Regions from separate parts of the Paenibacillus sp. FSL R7-0340 genome, predicted to be linked through region 1. Evidence: riboswitches for the same ligand, from Rfam matches in the RefSeq annotation. Region 1 holds a riboswitch; each other region holds the start of a gene.
What was found. Region 1 has a riboswitch for thiamine pyrophosphate ahead of MKX59_RS23125 (ABC transporter substrate-binding protein). Riboswitches for the same ligand answer to the same signal wherever they lie in the genome.

Region 2: linked by a shared signal. The riboswitch ahead of thiC (phosphomethylpyrimidine synthase ThiC) and the one ahead of MKX59_RS23125 (ABC transporter substrate-binding protein) in region 1 are both predicted to bind thiamine pyrophosphate.
Region 3: linked by a shared signal. The riboswitch ahead of tenA (thiaminase II) and the one ahead of MKX59_RS23125 (ABC transporter substrate-binding protein) in region 1 are both predicted to bind thiamine pyrophosphate.
Region 4: linked by a shared signal. The riboswitch ahead of MKX59_RS25650 (ECF transporter S component) and the one ahead of MKX59_RS23125 (ABC transporter substrate-binding protein) in region 1 are both predicted to bind thiamine pyrophosphate.

Annotation. Positions count from the first base shown of each region.
Region 1 is NZ_JBBOBY010000002.1:54,167-57,375, forward strand. Features, by position in the region: gene MKX59_RS23115 (ABC transporter permease) at 1-97, opposite strand, end outside; gene MKX59_RS23120 (MTH1187 family thiamine-binding protein) at 94-387, opposite strand; gene MKX59_RS23125 (ABC transporter substrate-binding protein) at 806-1,849, opposite strand; TPP riboswitch at 2,041-2,150, opposite strand; gene MKX59_RS23130 (pyridoxamine 5'-phosphate oxidase family protein) at 2,421-2,855, shown strand; gene MKX59_RS23135 (bifunctional 2',3'-cyclic-nucleotide 2'-phosphodiesterase/3'-nucleotidase) at 3,077-3,209, shown strand, end outside.
Region 2 is NZ_JBBOBY010000002.1:419,605-422,813, reverse strand. Features, by position in the region: gene thiC (phosphomethylpyrimidine synthase ThiC) at 1-1,521, opposite strand, end outside; TPP riboswitch at 1,709-1,821, opposite strand; gene MKX59_RS24765 (IclR family transcriptional regulator) at 1,977-2,720, opposite strand; gene MKX59_RS24760 (alpha/beta hydrolase) at 3,019-3,209, shown strand, end outside.
Region 3 is NZ_JBBOBY010000001.1:1,511,094-1,514,302, forward strand. Features, by position in the region: gene thiM (hydroxyethylthiazole kinase) at 1-423, opposite strand, end outside; gene tenA (thiaminase II) at 498-1,187, opposite strand; TPP riboswitch at 1,324-1,426, opposite strand; gene MKX59_RS06795 (NAD-dependent malic enzyme) at 1,519-3,209, opposite strand, start outside.
Region 4 is NZ_JBBOBY010000002.1:611,148-614,356, reverse strand. Features, by position in the region: gene MKX59_RS25655 (ABC transporter ATP-binding protein) at 1-680, opposite strand, end outside; gene MKX59_RS25650 (ECF transporter S component) at 680-1,276, opposite strand; TPP riboswitch at 1,526-1,635, opposite strand; gene MKX59_RS25645 (TatD family hydrolase) at 1,680-2,477, opposite strand; gene MKX59_RS25640 (polynucleotide kinase-phosphatase) at 2,498-3,209, opposite strand, start outside.

The DNA of each region.
Region 1 (3,209 bases):
AAACCGCCCCCTGCCAGGCCGCTAAAAAGAAGAGGACCGCCACAAAGGGCGGCCATACGCTTTTCCACCAGGATGCGTTCTTGCCTTTCGGATTCATGGGCGATATTTCTCGGTCAGCTTGTTCATGCTGATGCCTTGTGGGTTATGTGCGATTTTGATCTGTGAAATGACGCTGGGACTGCCCGCTTCCGTCAAAGCTTCGTGCATTTCTTTAACCACTTTCAGCAACTCGTCGAGCTCGCCCTCCATGGTCGTATCCAATGGATTCACCTGATGTTTGACACCGGAGCGCTGAATGACCTCAATCGCCTTATCTACATACGGGTAAGAGTCCTCGTTATTAGGAGTTTTAGGGATTACTTGAATACTGAGCAGTGTGTTAGCCATGCAAATTCACCTGTCCTTTATTTGGAGTGTTATTAAAAAAATATGGTGGTTTAAGGCGGGGAGACCGCTTCGCGGTTCATTTGATCTTACGATCGCTTCGCTTCTCCAGATTCAAATGAACCACTACGCTGCCAACCGCCTTAAAAGCACCCTATTTTTAAAGCTGGTTTGTGTGGCATTTTTAACACACAAGCGCACCTACTTAGCGCTTAGATAATATGAAAAGCTAAAGAATAAACCAAGTAGAACGAGAACGAAGTGGGCGGAATGGTGCTGTACAAGCGTTAGCGTTCGCCTTTGTACCCAGATATTCATAAAAGAAATCTGGGTACAGCAGCGATGGGAAGCACCATCCGACTGCGTAGTGGCGCTTTGTTCACTTCTCTAGATCAGTCTTATTTAGCGTTTTAACAAATGATCAACGCTTGGGCAGGAAACCGTTTGTGAAGGCTTTATCGACTTCCAAAGGCTTGCTGAGCAGCTTGCGTTCGTACATCCAGTCCGAATAGTTTTGCCATACCTCCGCTTTTTGCACACCCCATTGCGCGGCATCGTCCTGATAACGCGGGCTTAGCCATTTTTGGCTGGCAAGTACCAGTTTTTTATCCAGCTCCGGTACAGCTTTGCTTAAGATGTCTGCGGCTTCTTCCGGATGAGCGATAGTGTATTCATAGCCTTGTGCGGTAGCGTCCATGAACGCTTTGACCAGCTCGGGATCATTTTTTATTGTCTGTTCGTTGCTCACAATTACAGGTGTATAGTAATCGAGGCTTTTGGAATAATCTTTTACATACAGCATATCCAATGGCTCACCTCGAAGCTGGGCCTCGATTCCGGTCCATGCGTAGAAAATCCAGGCAAAGTCGATATCCCGCTTCACGGCTGTAAAATAGTCTGCATTGCCCATGTTGATGATCTTCACTTTGCTCACATCGCCTTTGTCTGAATCCATGATGGATTTCATGACCGCTTCTTCTACGGGAGAGCCCCAACCGCCGTATTTTTTACCTTCAAAATCTTTCGGGCTCTTAATTCCACGATCTACCGGGGCTGCGAAGCCTGAGGTATTATGCTGAATCACCGCAGCGATGGATACAAGCGGCACGCCTTGCGTACGAGCCTGTGTGACGCCTTCTTGGTAGCTGATACCAAAAGGTGCAGCATTAGAAGCAACCATTTGATCAGCTCCGCCTGAACCAGGTTGAACAATTTGGACATTCAAACCCGCTTTTTCGTAAAATCCTTTGTCCTTAGCGACATAGAGTCCCGTATGATTCGTATTGGGTGTCCAGTCGAGCACGACTTTAACATCTTTGAGCCCCTTTGCCGGAGTAGACGTTTGAGTGTCGGTAGCGGGAGCCGCTTCTTGGGATGTGGGGGGACTTCCACCGCAAGCGGTCAGGGTCAGGGCCATGAGCCACAGACTGATCAGTCCCAGGCTTAATATTTTCATGCGCTTCATCGTTGTGTTCTCTCCTTTAATTACCCGTTATCCGTCCAATCAGACAGCTTAAGTTACCCATTTTCTAAAAATAACATCTGCCGGATGCGATCTTTCCAACAACTTAATCTTCAACAAAAAAAGCGCCCCGAGTTTCCGGGACGCTTGCGCTTGTATATACCAAAGTAAGGGATGGTCCTATGTAAAAAAGGCACATCTTGCTTAAGCATTCCTACGCTGGCATTACCCAGATCAGGTTGTAAGGGTCAGTGTCTTGGGACACACTCTCAGCCGGCCGATTCCAGCACCCCTGGCATTGTATGGTTTAATGGGTTCATTTATTCGGGTTTACTACGACGATTATATGCCTTGAATGCGGGTCTGTCCAGCATGAAGGGAGAGGTGACGGTTCATTTGCCGAACGACAGGGTACACTTTTACTGTGAGCTTTGATCTGAAAATGAGCATGAATCAATTCGATTCGATCCGGTCATGTTATTTTCAGAACAGCTACGCAAGTAGGTTCAGATGGGCTGGTGCCCAATGGCGTGGCCGTAGAGAATTCTAATTCGTGAAAAGGAGTTGTTGTACTGTGGGTAAAACGGAAACATTGGATCGCAACCAACTGGAACAAGCCATTGTGAAGGCTTTGGATAACAACAAATTTTGCTCGTTAGGTACGGTAGAGGGTGGCAAACCGAAAGTACGCTATATGGCCCTTTTTAACGATGGAATGAACATTCATCTGGCGACAGATCGCAAAACGCATAAAGTAGAGGAGCTAAAGGACAATCCGAATGCTTATCTGCTGCTGGGTTATGAAGTTGGCGGTACGAAGGAAGTCGTAGAAGTGGAGGCTACCGTCCAGATCACAGCTGATGAGGGGCTGCGCAAACAAGTGTGGAACGATTCCTTGAAGGAATGGTTTTCCGGACCGGATGATCCCGATTATGTCATTCTGGACGTGAATCCGACACGCATTGAGTATGTGGGTCAGCAATCTGAGCGCCAGGTTTGGAAGAAGTAATACGAATATAAATGGATAAGCCGGTGAATCTCCGAGTTTTTTAGGAGGTTTGCTGGCTTTTTATTTTTTGAGAAAATTAATTATTTTTTCATAAATAATTTAAGTAAATGACTACTCTTTTATCTGGCGTTGGATTAAAATAGAAATGGTGGGTTCATGGCTTACATATATGTGCAAAAGTATGTATATGAGGCATACACCTTAATGAGGAGGGGTATATTTTGTTATTTCGTAAAAATTGGTTTAAAGGGTTTACAGCAGCAGTTGTGGCTTGTAGCATGCTGGTGTTTTCGGCCGCTCCATCCTGGGCAGCTAGCGATTCTCGCGATAGCGCTACGGTGAATTTGCGGATCA
Region 2 (3,209 bases), 370 kb from region 1:
TGCCGCAATTTTGTAGGTAATGACACCCTCGCGGACATCATCCTTATTCGGCAGACCCAAATGCTCTTTAGGCGTAACATAGCACAGCATGGACGTCCCGAACCAACCGATCATCGCCGCCCCGATGGCTGAGGTAATATGATCATATCCGGGGGCAATATCCGTCGTGAGCGGCCCCAAGGTATAGAAAGGAGCTTCCTTACAAATCTCCATTTGTAAATCCACATTCTCTTTGATTTTATGCATAGGGACATGTCCTGGCCCTTCAATCATGACCTGAACATCATGCTTCCAGGCGATTTGCGTTAGCTCGCCCAACGTTTCCAGCTCTGCAAACTGTGCTTCATCATTCGCATCATAGATGCTACCCGGACGTAGACCATCCCCGAGAGAAAAGGCCACATCATAGGCTTTCATAATTTCGCAGATTTCTTCAAAATGCGTATACAAAAAATTCTCCTGATGGTGCGCAAGGCACCAGGCTGCCATGATCGACCCACCACGGGATACAATTCCCGTCATTCTATTCGCCGTCATCGGTATATACCTCAGCAATACACCCGCATGAATTGTAAAATAGTCCACTCCCTGCTCCGCCTGCTCAATCAGCGTATCGCGATACAGCTCCCACGTCAGCGCTTCTGCTTCGCCGTTCACCTTTTCAAGTGCCTGATACAGCGGTACAGTCCCAATCGGTACAGGAGAATTCCGAATGATCCATTCACGTGTTGTATGGATATTACGGCCTGTGGACAGGTCCATAACTGTATCCGAGCCCCAACGCACAGCCCAGGTCATTTTCTCCACTTCCTCCTCGATGGAGGAGGTAACCGCAGAATTACCAATGTTCGCATTGATCTTCACGTGAAAATGACGCCCAATGACCATTGGCTCACTTTCCGGGTGATTGATATTCGAAGGCAAAATGGCTCGTCCAGCCGCCAACTCCTGCCGTACAAACTCAGGCTCCACCCCTTCGCGGATCGCCGCAAATTCCATTTCGGGCGTAATGATCCCTTGCCGCGCATAATGCATTTGCGTCACTGTACGACCTTGCGAAGCACGAAGCGGACGGTTGGTCACGCCGGGAAATTCAACTGTCTCCCGTTTGGAGCCAGGTTTCAGTCCATTATCCTCCGGTTTGACGGCGCGTCCCTCGTAAGCCTCCACATCGCCCCGTTCCAGGGCCCAAGCCCGCCGTAATGGAGGCAGGCCCTGACGGATATCGACCTGATAGGCTTCGTCGGTCATGGGACCGCTCGTATCGTACACACGCAATGGCTCATGATGCTCCGTGCCCTGCGGCGTATGTGTAGGATGAAGAGCAATTTCGCGCTCTGGCACGGCAATGTCCGGCCGTGAGCCTTGAATATATACCTTACGGCTCCCTGGAAAGGGCGTTACCCCTCTGGCTTGCTCCCCGTTTGTCTTCTCTACCTCAACTTCTTTTGTTCCTACCAATCTTACTTCTGTTGATTTCAATTCTGTTCCTTTTGTTCCTTCTACTTCTGTCTGCTTCATTGTCCATTCCTCCCGTTTCGATGAAATGACACACCGATCCGGAACCATTCCCAGGGTGGCGCTGATCTATGCAAAAAAGCCGGTTCCCCAGGGAACCGGCTAATCTAACGAGGCAGCTATCCAGACAGTACGCATGTGGAATAATCCTATTCCAATGCGTCACCGTAGACAGCAGCCGCGTATACATTTCAATGGCCGATTACTTCCCTACGCTGGTATGATCCAGATCAGGTGCAAAGGGTCCGGAATCTTGCACGATTCCATCTCAGCCCGGCATTACAGGCTCCCCCAGTAACTGTGATACTTCTATTCACATGAGGCGGCTATAACAGATATCCCGCCATCCTTACCAGACTACTTTAAATTTATGGCTTTGGCAACCCTTCTAGGTTCCCTTTACCAAGGAGACGCTCCCCATCAAATCACTCTGCTTGCTTCAACTGTGTTCATTCTTGTTACGGAAGCATAAGCCCCATTTCCTTCGCCGCTTCAATCAAAATCGGAGCAAAGTCATGTAGCGTCTCGGGTGCAAGCCGACTGACCGGACCGGATACAGACAAAGCCGCAGTGACCTGTCCCTTCCGGTTTACAATTGGGGCAGCCACAGCAGCAGCCCCTGGCTCCCGTTCTTCATAGCTGGTCGCATAGCCCTTCTCGCGAATGTCCTGTAGCTGGGCTTTATAGACCTCCGGGTCTACTGAGGACGGCCATTCATCCCCGCTTAGCAGGGCTTCCAGCTCCTGCGGCGGCATAAAGGCTGCCAGCACTTTGCTGGAGGCCCCTACAGCCAGCGGCATACGCGCACCTACAGGCGCAACCCTGCGGATCGCCTGATTGCTCTGCACGGCTTGTATGCGAATACGCATGCTGCCGTCCCGTAAGTACAAGCTGACCGTCTCGCCCAGACGATCACGTAGTCCTTCCATTGCAGGCTGTAACAACACCGCCGGCTCGTCGCTTTGGGACAAGTGCGTGGATAGCTCCCAAATGCGGAAGCCAAGTCGATATTTTTCCGTTTCGGCATTCCGAACGACAAAGCCCCGATCCTCCAACGTAGTCAGCAGCCGATGAACCGTGCTTTTATGTAGACCAATTTTGGAGGCAATCTCCGTCAGGCCAAGATCCGAATCTGCGGTAAAACACAGCAGTATATCAAGTGCACGCTCTACAGCGCGAACGGTTAATTTACGGTCTTCCATCGTGAACCGCTCCTCTTGTATCCATATTCGTTTCACACTATGAAACATGGTTACATAAATTATATAGAATAGTCGCGGCTACTGTAAACCGATGTTTTTGTGACAACCATATTACAGAACGAGAACAAACATCGACAATTCTTTGCATCATTTTTACTTTTCCGGTTCAGGCGTTGACTTTGGATAATCCCCATCATACGATAATAGGTATCTATACGGATCTACACTACTATTTTCAAGTGGAATTATACCTAAATTCTATGAAACGAAGATCAATTTTATATAAGGAGGCTCTTGCATGATTTCGACATCCCAGCGCAACGCTCAGCTACAGACCGCTGTTCAGGAGCCGTCCACCCCACTCTTTAATCCCCGTCTGCTGCGGTTCAAGCACGTTGTGATTGCTCTGCTGCTGTCGGTCGTCTTTTTTCTGTTGTTTTGTTTTATTGCCTTGCATGCTTACATCGCATGGGTACTTACGAATCCCAC
Region 3 (3,209 bases), on a different contig from region 1:
GCCTTTAATCTCACGCGCTTCTCCAACAAGATGCGCGACTTCGGCTGCATTGCCCCGCACCAATGAGATTTTGACTTTTCTCAGGATTCGCAGTGCCGACTCAGTTCTAAAGCTCGTTGCTCCCGCACCGACCGGATCTAGCAGGACCGGAACACCGTGTGCATTCGCCGATTGTCCAGCAATGATCATGGCATCCACCAGTTCGCGGTTCAGCGTACCGATGTTTAACACGACGGCTCCCGCTATTTTTGCCATGTCTGCTACTTCCTCGGGTGCATAGGCCATCACCGGGGAGGCGCCCAATGCATACAGGCCGTTGGCCGTAAAGTTAGTGACTACCACATTGGTCATATTGTGAACGAGGGGTTTGCTGTTTTGTACCTTCGTCAGGAGATCCGAATAACTTTTTTCCCATGTACTCATAATGATTATCCTCTCTATAGTTGGTGGTTCAACAGGGCATTAACTGTACTTCACGCATCGAATTGCCAAGCTGACTATTCCAAGACCGCTGCCTGTATCTGGACCGGCCATTCTTCCTGCTTATAGGCCATGTCCCAGAACTTATATTCCAGCTGGCAGCTCAGTATAAAATGCTCAATCATCCGCTCTCGCTCAGCAGCCGTTGCGCCTTCCGCCCAAGCATCTACACGTTCTCGGAACTTGAGTGTTGTATCATCAAGCTGGTCTCCATAGAAGCCCATCCATTCATAGAACGGATGAGACTCATCCGGCTTTACTTCATCCAGCAGCCTGCGACCAATCTCGGCATACGTCCACATACATGGCAGCAGCACAGCCAAGATCTCGCCCAGGCTGCCCTCATGCGCAACCGTCAGCATGTGACGGATATAGTGATGAGCCGACGGAGCGAGCGGATATCCCTGCAACTCTTCATAGCTCACCCCTGCGACAGCACAGAAATTTTGATGCGGATGAACCTCGCTGTGGAGAATAAAAGAGATTTGTTCATTAAATACAGCCATGTCCTCCCGATTCGTGCATTTGGAGATTGCGATGCCGTATATCCGCATGTAGGCGTTCAAATATTCAAAGTCCTGTTTTACATAGTGAATCAGCTGTCCCCTTGTCAAACTTCCTTCAGCAATACCTCTCACAAAGGGATGCTCAAAAATCGCTTGAAAAATGCCGTCCGCCTGCCGACGGAGTTCTTGTGTAAAACTCAATTTCCCCACCTCCATTAAATTGAAGAGCAAGAAGTCCTGTAAGAATATAATTCCGGAACAACGCTAAAAAGCCGCCCCGGAAAAATGGAGCGGCTTCAACAATAGGCCCAATACGCAAAAAACGCTTGAAACCTTATATACGAAGGCTCCACTTTCCTACGCTAGTACGAACTAGATCAGGTTCAAAGGGTCCAAGATACATTCTTGTCTCAGCCATATTGGCTCCCCTAGTGGACTTCTATTCTTTTGACTATTACTGTACATACGTTCATACGCTATGTCAAACATAGTGTGCAAAATATTAAATTTCCTCTAGTTAGGTGTTTTGGGCTTAGTGAGGATGATGAATTACACTTTCCACTGCTTTGACCTTGGCATATTCCGGTTTCCACATTGCATCTTGTATAGCTTGTTCCACATCTGAAATGTGCGCCTGAGCTACCTGATCCTGTATCGCGGCTTTTGCAACCGCAATCGCAACAGCGTACGAAACTTCGCGTAATTTTCGGATATGAGGGAGTAGCGCACCGCCAGGCGTATTCGAATCTACACCATTGGCAACAGCAACTGCTGCCGCTGTAAACATCGCAGGGGTAATCCTTTTGGCTTTAACCACAATCGCACCCAGACCCAGTCCCGGAAAAACAAAGGCATTGTTCGCCTGCCCAATCTCAAATTTCGTACCGTTATAGGTGACGGGCTCAAAAGGACTTCCGGTTGCGATCAGTGCTCTGCCATCTGTCCACCGGATCAAATCCTCGGGTACTGCTTCTGCAAGGTTTGTAGGATTGGACATGGGCATAATGATCGGGCGTTCTACATGTTTCGCCATCTCCTTGATGATCTCTTCAGAAAAGGCACCTGCTACACCGGAAGTTCCAATCAATATCGTAGGCTTCACCTGACGGATGACCTCTAGCAGTGGTATTTTGCCGTCACCCGACCGGGTCCATGAGCTGACTTCATCCTTTTTGCGCACATACGGTTTCTGATATTCCAATACGTCTTCCATATCTTCCATTAACAGCCCGCGATAATCAAAGGCCCAAAAGGACTTGAAGGAATCTTCTGCGGAAAGGCCGTCCTCGATCATAGCACCCCGAATTTGATCAGCATTACCGATTCCTGCTGCCCCTGGGCCGAAAACAAGTATTTTTTGTTCACGCAGCGGAGTCTTGGTGACACCCACCGCCGAAAGAATCGCAGCCAAGGTCACCGCTCCTGTACCTTGTATATCATCGTTGAAGGTGAGTATGCTTTGACCGTATTTTCCTATAATATGGCGTGCATTTACGCTGCCCACGTCTTCCCAATGTAAAAGCGTCTTTGGGAATTGCGCTAACGTTTTGCTGATAAAAGTATCAATAAACTGGTTATAGGCTTCTCCGCGAACCCGTTTATGGCGGTTTCCGATGTACAGTGGATCATTCAGCAGCTTTTCATTATTTGTACCTACATCTAGTACAATTGGCAGCACCCGCCCGGGATGAATGCCTGCCGCAGCCGTATACACTGCAAGCTTGCCGATAGCAATGTTAATCCCCCCGACGCCCCAGTCACCAATCCCTAAAATACTTTCGGAATCTGTCACGACGATCAGATCCACATCATGGCCGCTCAAACCAGAATTATGGAATGCTTGTCCAATACCGTTCGGGTTATCTATCGACAAATATATGCCTCCAGGACGGTTGTACTCGTGACTATATTCTTGAATCGCGGTTCCTACGGTCGGCGTGTAGACTACGGGCAGCATTTCACTCAAATGATCGGTTAGCAGCCGGTAGTAGAGTACGACATTTCGGTTGTGAAGGTCGTTGAGAGAAGCATTTTTTCGCAGCATGGTGGGTTGTGCCAGAAACTGCTGATATGCCCGTACGCTCTGTTTCTCCAATGAAAGGACGGTTGGAGGAAGGATTCCTTCCAAACCCAGCTCCTTGCGTTCTTCTTCTGTAAAAGCGACACCTTTGTTCAAAAGGGGATTTGCCAACACATCCTTTCCCCGTAAAGGAGTAGATAATG
Region 4 (3,209 bases), 560 kb from region 1:
TGAAATACTTCTTCCGCCCTTCCATCCGCAATGATCTCCCCTTGAGCAGAAAGCACCACAATCCGGTCCACATCATGGACAATTTCATTAATTTTATGCTCCACGATCACCAGTGTCTGGTCTACCGAAATGTTTCGAATGGTATCCCACACCTGTGTAGTGCCTTCCTCGTCCAACAAAGCCGTGGGCTCATCCAGAAAAAGCACTTCTGGCTCCATAGCCAGCACAGACGCAATCGCCAGCCGCTGTTTCATTCCCTGTGACATGCTGCCAATGGGCATGTGTATATCATCCGTTGATAGACCAACCTGTATCAGCAGCTCGCGAATACGGGATCGCATCTGCTCACGAGGAACCTGATTATTTTCCAACACAAAAGCCAGTTCCTCGTCTGCATATGACATACAAAACTGCGTATCAGGATCTTGAAATACAATACCTGAGACACTTGGGATTACAGCAGCATCGCATTTCATAGGCACTTCTATCGTGCGTGGAATCAGACCGCTTAACACTTGGAGCAGCGTTGATTTACCGCATCCACTCGGTCCCAGCAACAGCAGCTTTTCCCCCTTGCGGACAGACAAAGACATATTGTGAAAAAGCAGCTCCTGCTCACCGGGGAATTTCAACCGAAGACGGGTGATCGAAGCCACCACATCTTCGGTTGCCTGGCTCATCAATCCAGCCCCTTATAATCTTGTTCCGTTGCGGGTCTCAAACTTCGCGTGACTCCGGTTACCTCCAATGCCCTAGCCAGATAGAACGCGAATACCCCGGCAATCACAATGCTGCCAATCATGCGAAAACCAATATACAAAACATAGTTCCAGGTCGAAAGCTGATCAATATACCCGTAGCTGAAGTCTAAAATCAGAGAAGCGACAGCCGCCCCGGCCGCAGCTAGCGAAGCAACCCACAGGTTTGCGTTCCGATACAGAAAAGCCGCAAAAAATAGCTCCGCTCCCAAGCCTTGCAGCAGGCCATAGTACAAAGTGGACATCCCCCATTCGCTTCCCAAAAAAGCACTGACCGTTGCCGCTGCCACCTCTGCCAAAATTGCAACACCCGGCTTGCGAATGATGAGATAAGCAAAGGTGCCTGCCATAAACCACATGCCATACATCAGTTGCTCGGTGTGTAGACCGAATGGTTTCATCAAATCATAGGCAGGTCCCCATATTTTGTAGACTAACCCGAACACAACAGCGATCACAATCGTGACCAAAATATCAGTCAGCTTCAACCCTTTGGACGCTCTTACAGCAGTATTCATTATTGCGTGCTCCCCTTATCCTTATAATTGGCCTCTTGGACATAAAAAAAAGCTTGTCTGGAGCTGAATCTCCAGGCAAGCTTTATGCGCAGTAAAAGGTGAAGCACCATACAAAACATCATTCGTCGATATGCCTTATATAACCAGTAGTCTAAGCTACTACACTGATACCAAGCCAAAGTCAGGGTCAAGGTAAAATGCTAGGACATACATTGTATCTATCGACAACCGCAAAACAAGCGGCATTCCTGTATAGTGTTCTTGGTTTCTCTACGCTGGCATTACCCAGATCAGATTTCACGGTCAGTGGCAAGGGCCACCCTCTCAGCCTGACTTTCTCAAGCTCCCGACAATGCTTTTTTAATTCACTATAATATATACCACATCTATGGCTTTGACAATCCTATAATCCGAAGAAACGTTTGGCTGTCTCCGTCGTGGCGATTTCGATCTCCATCATGCTTCGGCCTGTACATTCGGCTATCGTAGCAGCAATGTGAGCGAGATACATCGACTCATTACGCCCTTCTTTGGGCTTCACGGGCAAATTACGCGGGGTCAAAAATGGAGCATCCGTTTCAATCATCAGACGGTCCAAGGGAATATCTCTGACCAGTTCACGCAGATGTTTGCCACGCCGTTCGTCGCAAATCCAGCCGGTGATCCCGATATACAGTCCCATCTCTACATACGTATGCAATTCTTGTTCCGTGCCTGTAAAACAATGCACCACTGCTTTATCGACAAGCCCTTGATACTCCCGCAGCATAGCGGCAAAATCCTCATGTGCATCTCGTTCATGCAAAAATAACGGCATATTCAGCTCACCCGCCAGTTGGATTTGCTCGCCAAACCATCGGCGCTGCACATCACGCGGCGAAAAATCACGGTTATAGTCCAATCCGCATTCCCCTATGGATACGACCTGCGGCTGACTCGCCAGCTGACGGAGCTGCTGAACCGTCTCTGCGCTGCAGTCTTTGGCATCATGGGGATGCACGCCAGCTGTCGCATACAGCTTGCCCGGATAACGTGCTGCATACTGAGAAGCCTCCCGACTGCTGCGGACACTGGTCCCGGTAATAATCAGGGGTGAAATCCCTACAGCTGCGGCTCTCTCTACCACCTGTTCCCGATCCGCATGAAACGAACGGTGCATCAAGTTCACGCCAATATCAATTAACGGTGTACCCCTTTCCATCTCAATCCCTCCTTCGCAAACTACAATCTCGGATCAATCGGCTCCGATTCCAGAGATAGCGCGGCAAGGACGCATTCATGAATACGATCTACCGTATCCTTGCGGACAAAACGTTCCACGCCTTCCATACCAAGCGCTCCTTCCATCAGGGCATGACGCTCCTTTTTGTTCGTTCGACGCTGCTTCAGACGCTTTAAATTCTCAGGGGCAAGATAATCCATACCGTAAATGATGTGCAAATACTTCCGGCCTCTCACCTTGATTGCAGGCTGAATCATCTTGTCCCGATTTTTCATCAAAAAGCGTTCCGGCTTGATCACAATCCCTTCATGACCATCCTCTGTCATCTCGTTCCACCAGCGAATGACCTCTTCCTCGCTTGCTTCGTCCGTGATAACGCGATACTCTGTCTCCATAAACAGGGAAGACAGCCCAGCCAGCTCCCGGTTTTGCTCCATATGCCAAATATGAGAATGGTCGAAAAAAGTCTTTCCGCTGTGTGCCAGTGTATGGAACGGTGCAATACGAATTTCATCCAGACCGTCCACATCCCAGCAATATTTTTGAAAAGCCTCTTGAAACGTTACGGCATTCGCGTACTTCTGTTCCATTTCCTCCAACCAGTCTCCAACCTCTCGACCTGCAACCTTCGCCTGCTTCAGCTTGTCTACCAGCTTACTGCGATCCAGCAGGGCTGCCTCCCCCACATGCGCATACTGTGCAGCAATCAGT